DNA from 3 places in the Exiguobacterium sp. SH5S4 genome. Region 3 is predicted to be linked to each of the others. Evidence: riboswitches for the same ligand, from Rfam matches in the RefSeq annotation. Region 3 holds a riboswitch; each other region holds the start of a gene.
What was found. Region 3 has a riboswitch for S-adenosylmethionine ahead of EVJ32_RS14280 (aminotransferase class I/II-fold pyridoxal phosphate-dependent enzyme). Riboswitches for the same ligand answer to the same signal wherever they lie in the genome.

Region 1: another riboswitch for S-adenosylmethionine. It lies ahead of msrA (peptide-methionine (S)-S-oxide reductase MsrA); the one in region 3 lies ahead of EVJ32_RS14280 (aminotransferase class I/II-fold pyridoxal phosphate-dependent enzyme).
Region 2: another riboswitch for S-adenosylmethionine. It lies ahead of EVJ32_RS11710 (Na+/H+ antiporter NhaC family protein); the one in region 3 lies ahead of EVJ32_RS14280 (aminotransferase class I/II-fold pyridoxal phosphate-dependent enzyme).

Annotation. Positions count from the first base shown of each region.
Region 1 is NZ_SJUQ01000026.1:32,734-36,585, forward strand. Features, by position in the region: gene EVJ32_RS13195 (four-helix bundle copper-binding protein) at 24-356, opposite strand; tRNA gene EVJ32_RS13200 (tRNA-Ala) at 473-545, opposite strand; gene EVJ32_RS13205 (GRP family sugar transporter) at 688-1,551, shown strand; gene msrA (peptide-methionine (S)-S-oxide reductase MsrA) at 1,581-2,099, opposite strand; SAM riboswitch class I at 2,162-2,261, opposite strand; gene EVJ32_RS16310 (hypothetical protein) at 2,306-2,467, opposite strand; gene EVJ32_RS13215 (amidase family protein) at 2,588-3,852, shown strand, end outside.
Region 2 is NZ_SJUQ01000021.1:15,307-19,158, reverse strand. Features, by position in the region: gene EVJ32_RS11715 (GGDEF domain-containing protein) at 92-1,771, shown strand; SAM riboswitch class I at 1,870-1,965, shown strand; gene EVJ32_RS11710 (Na+/H+ antiporter NhaC family protein) at 2,035-3,318, shown strand; gene EVJ32_RS11705 (TVP38/TMEM64 family protein) at 3,355-3,852, opposite strand, start outside.
Region 3 is NZ_SJUQ01000033.1:2,758-6,609, forward strand. Features, by position in the region: gene EVJ32_RS14270 (MDR family MFS transporter) at 1-359, opposite strand, end outside; gene EVJ32_RS14275 (AI-2E family transporter) at 619-1,719, opposite strand; SAM riboswitch class I at 1,897-1,997, shown strand; gene EVJ32_RS14280 (aminotransferase class I/II-fold pyridoxal phosphate-dependent enzyme) at 2,074-3,249, shown strand; gene EVJ32_RS14285 (iron-containing alcohol dehydrogenase) at 3,246-3,852, shown strand, end outside.

The DNA.
Region 1 (3,852 bases), on a different contig from region 3:
CACAAGGTTAGACGGGAAAGCGATCATGCGGCCGAGAGATGCCGGCACGCCTCGGCGCAGCGCAAGCAAGCTTCAGAGCAACGTTGGCAATGGTCGTACAAGTGACGCCCGCATTCGACGGCACACGTATCACACACTTGCGCACAGAGCGCCGCGATCGGTCTTGTGAACGCCGAGTCGGTTTCGAGCGCGTTCAAGGTGAGCGTGGCGACTTCGGCGCATTCTTTCGTCAACCGGATGCATTCCGAGACCATCAGCAGATCTTCTTCTTGTAAACATTTCGAGAAGCAATGATTGCTCGCTCGGATACAATCGATCACGGCCAAAATCGTCTCTTCGACAGCGGCTCGGTTCATTGGAAGTCCCCCTTAAGATAAATGATGTCTTACAATCATTACCCGGTTCGTGTCGACTTAAACCGAGGCGGGGACACGAAAAAAGTCGGTCCACATCAGTGGACCGACTTAAGGAATGGAGCATAGCGGGCTCGAACCGCTGACCTCCACGCTGCCAGCGTGGCGCTCTCCCAGCTGAGCTAATGCCCCGTTGGAAATTATTATATCATTCTAATAAATGATTTGGCAACAAGAAAAACGAAAGAACTTTGAAAATCATTTTTGAAGTTTATTGGGCGCTAGAGCCGGGAAGAACAGACAGAATGTTATATTAAGAAAGCAGGTGCAACATATGGAGATGATTTTGCTGGCGCTACTGCCCGCACTCATGTGGGGGAGTATCCCGCTTATCGTATCTATTGTCGGCGGCAAGCCGATTCAACAATTGGTCGGCACGACGATCGGCGCGATGGTAATGGCGACTGTCATCGCGCTCGTCTTCAAACCAGAGTTCACGACGCTCGCGATCGTGACTGGTTTCATATCGGGTGTGTTCTGGGCGCTCGGACAATACCTTCAATTCCAGTCATTCCAAATTTTGAGCGTCTCGAAAGCGATGCCAATCAGTACAGGGATGCAGCTTGTCGGGACATCACTGTTCGGGGTCATCGTCCTTGGGGACTGGAAGACGCCGACTGAACTATGGCTCGGCTTCTCGGCCCTCGTCTTGATCATCATCGGGGCCGTCATGACGTCATATCAACAACATAAAGAATCTGACAGCAGTAGTGCTTTGAAAAAAGGGCTACTCGTGCTGCTCGTTTCGAGCATCGGTTACGTGACGTACGCCGTCCTCACCAACTACTTTGAGGTCGATGGCATCACCGCCATCCTACCGCAGTCACTCGGGATGTTCATCGCCGCGCTCTTGTTCAGTCTTCGTGAAAAAGATGTGAAAAAGTTTGATCCGAAGACGTTCAAGAACATCTTCGCCGGGCTTGCCTGGGGGATCGGGAACTTCGGGTTGTTCGTCTCGAGCGGAGAAGTCGGCATCGCCACGTCGTTCGCACTGTCTCAACTGAACGTCGTCGTCGCGACACTCGGTGGCATTTACTTGCTAAAAGAAGAAAAGACGTCGAAAGAACGCGTCTTCGTGTTTATGGGGATCGGTCTGATCGTGGTCGCCGGTTTTATGTTAGGGCTCGCGAAGAGCTAAAAAAACGACGGGTATGAGGCCCGTCGTTGTCAGCTTGTCCACGTCTGGTCGATGAACTCGTCACGGCCAGATTGTTTCCGGTCCGCTTTATAGTGGGCCGGATTTTTTTTATGATAATCTTGATGATAGTCTTCGGCCGGGTAAAAGACGTCAGCCGGTAAGATTTTCGTCACGATCGGTTGTTTGAACTTTCCGCTCGCAGCGAGCGCGTCGCGGCTCTGTTCTGCTTTCACGCGTTGTTCTTCCGTATGATAGAAGATGGCGGGCGCATATTGTTGCCCGCGGTCTTGGAACTGGCCGCCGTCGTCGGTCGGGTCAGTCTGAATCCAATACAGTTCGAGCAAGCGCTCATACGCGAACTGAGACGGATCGAACGTGATCTCGACGACCTCGTAATGACCGCTCGTGCCTGTCTTGACGTCTTTATACGTCGGATTGTCGACGTGTCCGCCCGTATAGCCGGATACGATGCCTTCGATGCCTGGCTGTTCTTCAAACGGTGTCACCATGCACCAAAAACAACCGCCTGCGAATGTAGCTTTTTCCAAAATAAAATCCCCCTCATGTTCATTCCAAAAAAAGCGCCCATGTCATCGACATGAGCGTTTTGTCATATCGTCCAAGGCGATGCCTTGCTGGAAGTAGCACCTTGCCGAAGCAGGTTGCTGTGAAGTCATAGAGCCAGGTCTCTCGTTCACTCAAGATATCGATATGTAGTTGGTGACAGCATCATATCATCTGTCTCGTTTAAACGTCAACGATTTGGTGTGCGCCGAAGTTGAAATAGCGTGGCACCAACAATCAAGATAATGAGGGCGATGGACGCAGGGAATGCCCACGGCAAATCATCCCCGAACAATTGTAGAAAGAACAGGGCGAACACGGACAGTAAAACAAGGATGTAAGAGCGGGACATGGCTACCTCCAATAACGTTTCTTCTAGTGTATCAAGTTGCACATCCAATGGCGATAAAAAGAAGGGGATTCGATGCATTCAGCGAATACCGAATAACATTGCCTATAAGGAGGGAATTGGATGCAAGACTTATTTGAACTAGACATCGAGACCGCACAGTGCGGCTATAAAGAAGGGACGTTCACGGCCCGGGACGTGACGGCCTACTATTTGACACGGATCGCTAGCTTGAACGATAAACTGAAAGCGGTCATCCAAGTGAACCCGGACGCGTTGTTCGAGGCGGAGGCGGCCGACCGTGCCTACCGACGCGGAGACCGGCTGCCACTCCTCGGTATTCCCGTTTTACTCAAGGACAACATCGAGACGGCGGGACTCATGAGGACGACTGCCGGCGCCGTGGCGCTCGAGCATCACTTTGCGGGTCGTGACGCTGAACTCGTCCGCCGCCTCCGTGAGCATGGGGCGGTCATTCTCGGCAAAACCAACTTATCGGAATGGGCCAATTTTTTGACGGAGGACATGCCGAACGGATGGAGCGGGGTCGGTGGCCAGACGCTCAATCCGTATGGTGACAATCTCGACGTCGGCGGTTCGAGCTCTGGCTCGGCGGCTGCCGTTGCGGCGAACTTGACGATGCTCGCCGTCGGCAGCGAGACGAGCGGGTCGATCATCCATCCGAGCGTCCATAACGGCATCGTCGGCATCAAACCGACGGTCGGGCTCATCAGCCGGAGTGGGATTATCCCGATTTCGCGGTCGCAAGATACGGCTGGTCCGATGGCGCGGACGCTCCGCGACGCGGTGCTCGCACTAGAAGCGATGTGCGGGGAAGACGACTCGGACCCGGCGACGACACATCTGCCGGCCGGTCCACCGTACCGGACGTGTCTCGACGAGCGTCAAGCCGTCGGCATGCGCGTCGGTTTCGTGAAGGCGGAACTGTCGGATGAAGAACAGACGCTCTATCAAGAAGCGCTGGCGTTACTCAAAGCGAGCGGGGTCGAGCTCGTCGAAGTCGACCTGCCGTCAAACGACGGACTTGACCAAGGCGACGTCCTCTACCATGAGTTCAAGCTCGGGATTGAGGCGTATTTGGCGACGACAGCGCTCCCATATGAAACGCTCAAGGACTTGATGGACTGGAACAAGCGTCACCCGGAAACGATCCCGCATGGACAAGTTACGTTCGAGAAAGCGAATCAGTTATTAGGGCGTTTGACCGAGTCGAGCTACCTAGAGCGACGCTTAGCCGACGTCCGGCACGCGAAAACGGACGGCCTCGATCGTTTATTGATGGAACAAACGCTTCACGCCCTGGCGTTGCCACACGACTTGAATTACGATATGGCGGCGAAGGCAGGGCACCCGACGGTCACGATCCC
Region 2 (3,852 bases), on a different contig from region 3:
GCCATTATGATGAATAGGCAGGACTTGGGCGCAACCGTGCCGAATCTCCTACCATACATATGAGAAGACTTTTCCCACACAGGAGGGAACTATGAATCATTTTCGCAAAATGTCCGTCCTCGGTTGGAGCATTTGGAGTTTGATCGTTTTACTGACCATCACCTTGTTTACAACCGGTGTCCTTGATGTTCCGGCGATCGAGCCGCTTCCGTTCATCTTGATTGCGCTGCTCGTCATCATTTTCCAAATGGACTCGATTGAACGGAAAGGCGTCTATTTCACGTTTTCAGAAAGCATCGTCCTCATCATCTTTTTATTCTTTGATTTTGAGACGGCGCTCCTCGTCAACCAAATCGGACTCCTCGTCTTTCAGTTCGCCAACTTAAAACCGCGCGTCGCGCTCCGCCGCTTCCGGTTCACTTATCCTTGGAACGCGATCACGTCATTTTTAGAAATCGCCATCCCGGCAAGTGTTTACTTGGCACTCGGCGGTGAGACCGGTCTTGGCTTCTATTCGCAGGATTCGTTCGTTCCGCTCATCGGTCTGATCAGCGCCATCATTTTGAACACGGTCGTTCAAAAGTATCAAGTCGGCTGGTGGTTCCGCGTCGATATCCCGGTCCGTGATTTTCTGAATATCGCTTTTTACACGTACATCGTCAGTTTCGTCTTCATCCTTGCCGCGTCGTTCTTCCGTGAGACGAACTTGCTCGTCGTCAGTAGCATCGCGGCCGCCCTCACGTTCTTTATTAAGCGGTTGATGATCCAAAAAGGGCGCCAAGACGCGTTCAAGTCATTGATCGAACAGTACGATGAAGCGAAAGAGGCCGTCTCCCTGTCTCAAAGCGAGGCCCAGGCGATTGAAGTGTTCTTGAGTCAATGTGAGCGCCTCAACCAATATGATAAAGGGTTTGTCGAGTTCGTCCTGTTCGACCGAACGCTCTATTTCGATTTGTTGACGCGACAGCCGATCGACCGTCCGATCGTCTTCGACTTGATTGAAGCGCGCCATCCACACGCCAAGTCTGTCGATTATGAGATGCGCTTCGAATGGGACGCAGCGTTGTCAGAAGCGTTTCATGACGATTACCACAGCTTCATCTCGGTCCAGTCAGAAGAGATTGACGGGATCCGCACACGCATCGTCATGATCGGTGAACACGTCTATGGCTATCCGCCCATCATTCAAAACGAGATGATGAAACTGTTGAAGTCGTTCAACCGAACAATCAGCCGTTGCCACGAACGCGACCGCCTATACACGGAAAGCCGCACCGATAGCTTGACGCTGCTCGCCAACGCGCGCGCGTTCTACGAGTATGGGATTCAACAAATCTCGGACGGCTCGATGTACCCGATCTCAGTCGCGATGCTCGACATCGACTTCTTTAAAAAAATCAATGACACGCACGGTCACCAAGTCGGAGACAGCGTGCTCCAAGAGTTCGGACGGCGAATTCGGCAAGTGCTCCGGACCGATGACTTTGCGGCCCGTTACGGGGGCGAGGAGTTCATCTTGCTGCTCAATCATTGCGACGTCGACCAAGCCGTCGATATCGCCGAACGGATTCGACAGAAGATTGAAGATAAGCCGTTCCGTGTCGATGGGGTCGATATTCCCGTGACCGCCTCGATCGGCGTCGATACGATTCAAGCGTTCGGCGACAAACGGCTTGATGATACGATTCGTAACGCTGACCGGGCCCTTTACGTCGGCGGCAAGTACGCCGGTCGTAACCGCGTCGCCCATTATAATTTTTTGACGACATGACTTCCCCCCGCGTCCATTGGCGCAGGGGGATTTCTGTTGACAACCCGATTTGAAACAGGTACGTTAGAAAACGTGTCTAACAACTACATCATGACGACTTTTTATCAAGAGAGACGGAGGGACTGGCCCTTAGATGTCTCGGCAGCGGGTAACCCGTGCCAAATCCAGCGAGCGTTCTGCTCGAAAGATGAAAAGGGTGTCTCTTACAGAGAGCCTTTTTCGGAAGGCTCTCTTTTTCTATTCTATGAAATGAGGTGAATCGATTGGAACAACCAACAGCTAACAAATGGGCGCTCTTGCCCTTGCTCGTCTTCCTCGTCTTCTTTATCGGGGCAGGTATTTATTATGGTGACTTTTACAAGTTCCCGGTGCTGATCGCGGCGTTGATCGCTTTAATTGTCGCCGCGATGATGACGAAAGGAAGCGTCACACAGACCGTCGAACGTATCGCCCAAGGCGCCGGTAATCCAGGTATCTTGATCATGATATTCATCTTCCTGCTCGCTGGCGCGTTCTCGAACGTCGCCGGTGCAATCGGTGCGATTGACGCGACGGTCAATGCGGCGTTGACGTTCCTGCCGCCGTCACTCTTACTGAGCGGATTGTTCGTCATCGCTGCCTTCATCTCGATGGCGATGGGCACATCGACCGGTACGATTGCCGCGCTCGCCCCGATCGCGCTCGGCATCCATCAAGAGAGCGGGGTCAATATCGCGATCGCGGCCGCGGCCGTTGTCGGCGGGGCCATGTTCGGAGACAACTTGTCATTCATCTCAGATACGACAATCGCCGCCGTCCGGACACAGCGGACGAACATGCGTGACAAGTTCCGGACCAACTTTTGGATCGTGCTCCCGGCCGCAATCATCACGACCGTCCTGTTAGCCGTTCTCTCAAGTGGAGAATCGACGATTGAAGTGGCCGCGTTCGAATGGTACAAATTGATTCCGTATCTCGCCGTCATCGTCCTCGCCTTGACCGGACTGAACGTCATCCTCGTTTTGCTCGGCGGCATCGCGCTCGCTGGCATCATCGGACTGATTGACGGAAGCTTGGCCGTCACGTCTTACGTCACGGCGATGGCCGACGGTATGATGGGCATGGCCGAGATCTCGCTCTTGACGTTATTCATGGGCGGACTCGTCGGGCTCATCTCGCATAACGGTGGACTCACCTATTTACGAGACGCACTCACGTCACGGATTCAGCGCCGGGCTGGTGCGGAATGGAGCATCGCCGGGCTCGTCAGTGCGACGAACGTCGCGACGGCGAACAATACGATCTCGATTCTCGTAGCAGGCCCGCTTGCCGCGAATATCGCCGATACGTATGACATCGAACGGAAAAAGTCAGCGAGCGTACTCGACATCTTCTCGTGCGGGGTACAAGGACTTCTGCCTTACGGGGCGCAGCTCCTCATCGCCGCCGAGTTGACGAACACGGCGTCCCCCGCCCTCGTCCCGTATATGTTCTATCCGTTCCTCCTGTTCATTTGCGGAGGCTTGGCGATCGTCTTCAACTTCCCACGTTTCAAAAAAACCAACTAAGCAAAAATCCTCGAAGGCGGCCGCCTTCGAGGATTTTTATGTTCTTGCTTCACGTTTACGTTTGAGCTCTTCGTTCCGTTTTTTGAAAGCGCGCCGTTTGAGAAGTTCTTCGAGACCGCGACTGATCGCCCACAATACGAGCAAGAGCAGGCCGAGCATCGATAAGCGGAACGGGCTTTGGATGAACTCTTGCCACTGATCACCGATGACCGAGAAGATGATGACGACGAGCAGTTTCCCGAATCCGGCCGCCAATACGAACGTTCGGAGCGGCATTTGAATCAAGGCGAGTAAGTACGTGATCAAACTGACCGGGATGAACGGCAACGAATATAAGAATCCGAGCGAGATTGGACTCATATGGTTGATGCGATCGAGCCAATAGACACCCTGTTTATGTTTTTCGAGCCAACGCGTCATCGGTTTGCGGAACACGTATCGGACGGCGGCGAACACGAGGAGCGTCCCTGCCAAACTGCCGATCCATGACAAGAGAACACCAAGCCAGAAGCCATACGTGGCAGCGTTCGCCGA
Region 3 (3,852 bases):
CTCGCGGCCGGGTGGAACAACGAGTTCGTCAAGCCGAGCATGGCGTTCAAGAGCAGGAGCGGCCAAAACGTTTCCGCGAAAGCGAAACCGATGAGGGCGACCGCATCACCGAGGATGGCGGTCATCATGACCGGCTTTCGGCCATACAGGTCGGCGAGACGTCCGCCGACGACCGAGCCGATGAGCGCCATGATCGGTCCGGTCGCCAAGATGACACCGACTTGGACGTAGCTGTCGAGCTTGTCGCTGTAATAGAGGACGAGGAACGGGGCGATCATGAACATCATGACACCGGTGATCGTCTCGCCGAGGAAACGAATCCAAATGTTACGGTCGAGCCGTTTGAGTGATTGAATCATACGTTTCACCTGCTTCTACAAAATAAAAGGGACGAAGGATGCACGGAGGCATACTCGTCCCTACTTAACCTATGTACGCCTCGGAAGACAGGCGGGTGACTTCAGTTCATGAAACGGAAGACCCCGACCCGTCAGTATGAAATTGGATACGATGTGGCTGCGTCATGACTGACATGGCGGGTCCTCCTTTCTGAAAGTTTACTCTTCATTTCAACTGTATGACAGATTCTTGAAATGTGTCAACATATTTTGACTTGCGTCATAACAGTTCATTTAAATTCTTGCGGGTGAGCCGATAATCGATCAACCGGGACAAGACGACCTGAATCATCGCGGTCACGGGTACGCTGATAAACATCCCGACGAGGCCGAACAGGCTCCCCCCGATGATGATCGATGTGATGACCCAGAACGGGGTGATCCCGACGCTGTCGCCGAGAATTTTCGGGCCGAGCCAGAGTCCGTCGAACTGTTGCAGCAAGAAGATGAACAACAAGACGAGCAGGGCCGTGAACGGATCGTAGAAGTAGGTGATGATGAACGCCGGGATCATCCCTAAGAGCGGCCCGACGTATGGGATGAAGTTCAGCACCCCGATGATGACACCGAGCAAGAGCGCGTACGGCGCGCCGATGATCAAGAGCCCGATGACGGCCATCACGCCGATGATGAGACAGTCGAGCGACTTTCCGATGATGTAGCGTTTAAAGATATAGTCCATCTCTTGGAAGATGTCGATCGTCGTCTTCGCTGAGGCGACCGGGAACATCGCATACAGCAGACGTTTGAACATCCGGGCGAACACTTCCTTGTCTTTCAACAAGTAGATCGAGATGACGATCCCGATCAACAAGTTGATCAACGTCATCGTGAAGCTCGACACGTAACCGACCGAAGACACGACGGCCGTCTCGACCCATCCGGAATACCGCTCCTCGAACCGGTTCAAGTCGATGGCTTGGGCGATCGTCTCGTTGTATTCTCTCAAATACGTGTTGAGTTGACCGAGGAAGCTATCGATTTGGCGAATATAAAACGGGAGCTCCTCGATGAGAGACGCGACACTCGAATAGATGCGAGGGAACAGCGTCACCGCTGACACGACAAGGATCCCGATGAACGTGACGTAGACGATCAACAAGCCTTGGTAGCGCTTCAAGTGGAACCGTTCTTCTATGTAGGACAGGACGGTGTTGAGGAGCAGCGCGATGGCGATTCCCATGATGATCGGCGTCAACAGCTGAAACGCATATTGCAGGACCCGAGAGATCGTGTCCGGCTCACTGATGACTTTCCATAGGACGAGCAGAATCAGCCCGATCACGCTTAACTTCCATATCAATTGACGGTTTAGTTCCAATGGTCTATCCCCTCATGCTGTAAATTTTGCAGAATAACGTTCATCTTTTACTATGAACGTTTTTTTACTGGGATTCAATAGCGGTAAGGAATTTTTGAAATAAGGATTGACAAGGTTGGTAACGTTTGGTTTACTAAATGACATATTACAGAAATTATCAATTGCATATAAAAACACTTTCTATCAAGAGAAGCGGAGGGACTGGCCCGATGAAGCTTCAGCAACAGATTGTTTCAATACTGTGCTAATTCCAGCAAGGTGACCTTGAGAGATGGAAAGGTGGTTGTTTGAATACGTCCGTATCTCGACACCCCTTTCCTCGGAAAGGGGTGTTTTTGCATAGGAGGACTATTCATGACAGACAGACGCTCGAAGTTACTTAAAACGTTACCACCCCAGCATTTCGTCGGACTCGCCGCTGAAGTCGCCGCACTCGAGCGTTCAGGCCGCGACGTCATCCGGCTCGGCCAAGGGACGCCCGACTTGCCGACACCAGCCCCGATCTGCGAGGCGTTGCAGACGGCCCTGCTCGACCCGGCGACACACCAATACGGCCCGTTCCGGGGACAGACGCGCCTGAAGCAAGCGGTCGCGACGTTCTACCAGACCGAATACGGCGTCGCGCTCGATGCCGAGACCGAAGTGGCCATCTTGATCGGCAGCAAGTCGGGACTCATCACGCTCCCGCAATGTGTGCTCGAGCCAGGTGACGGCATGTTGCTCCCGAACCCGGGCTACCCGGACTACATCTCGGGGGCGCGTCTCGCCGGCGCGGTCGTCCACGACCTCGTCCTCCGGGAAGAGAACGGTTATCTTCCTGATTATGAGACGCTCGATCCGCAGGGAGCGCGACTCATGTATTTGAACTACCCGAGCAATCCGACCGGTGCCGTCGCGTCGCCCGCGTTCTTTGACGACACGGTCCGTTTCGCGAATAAGCATGACCTCATGGTCGTCCACGACTTCGCCTACGGCAGCATCGGTTTCGACGGTCACGTCCCGCCGAGCTTCCTGCAGACGCCGGGAGCGAAAGACATCGGCATCGAGGTGTATACGATGTCGAAGGCGTTCAACATGTCCGGCTGGCGGGTCGCTTTCGCCGTCGGCAACCGCGACATCATCGAGGCGATCAACACGTATCAGGACCACGTCCATGTGAGCGTGTTCTCGGCCATCCAAGAGGCGGCCATCGCCGCGCTCGAGTCACCGCGTTCGCTCCGGGACGACTTGTCACGGTTGTATGAGGCCCGCCGCGACCGGCTCGTCGACGGGTTACGTCAGGCCGGATGGGACATCACGGCCCCGAGCGGCTCGTTCTTCGTCTGGGCGAAAGTGCCGGACGGGGACGCCAAATCGTTCTCGCATAAGCTGCTCCACGAGGCAGGGGTCGCCGTGACGCCTGGCTATTTCTTCGGCTCAGAAGGCGAGCGGTACGTCCGGTTCGGGCTCGTCTCCGCCGAGCCGAAGATCGACGAGGCCGTCGAGCGGATCGAGAAACTGTTCGCGACGTATGAAGAGGTCCGGGCATGATCCGCCAAGCCGTGCTCGAGTACGACCATGCGGATGATGCGCTCGAGCGGCTCGATGAATTGATCGCTGGCCGTCGTGCTCACGTGCTGCGCGGGCAGAACGGTTTTGACGTCGTCAAGCGCGTCCTGCCAGCGATCACTGCCTATCCGACATCGCTGTTCCGTGGCGAATGCACGGACGCGGAGGTCGAACGGCTCCGTTTGAAGGATGTGGATGTCCTCCTTGCCGTCGGTGGGGGCAAGCTCGTCGACACGGCGAAACTCGTCGCTTACCGGCAAGGTGTCCCGCTGATCGTCATCCCGACGCTCGCCTCGAACTGTGCCGCCTTCACACCGCTCAGCGTCATCTATGACGAGCAGGGTGCCTATGACCGCTACGACGTGTTCCGCGTCGTCATCGAGCGGGTCATCGTCGACGCGAGGGTCGTGACGGACTCGCCGTACGACTACTTCCGAGCCGGCGTCATCGACACGGTCGCCAAGTTTTACGAGGCCCGCTATTTGAGCGGCGACAGTTCGCCTGATGCCGGCGTCAATACCGGTCTCGCCTTGGCCGAACAATGCGGCCGGCTCGTCGAACTCGACTTGAGTGAGTCCAGTTTCA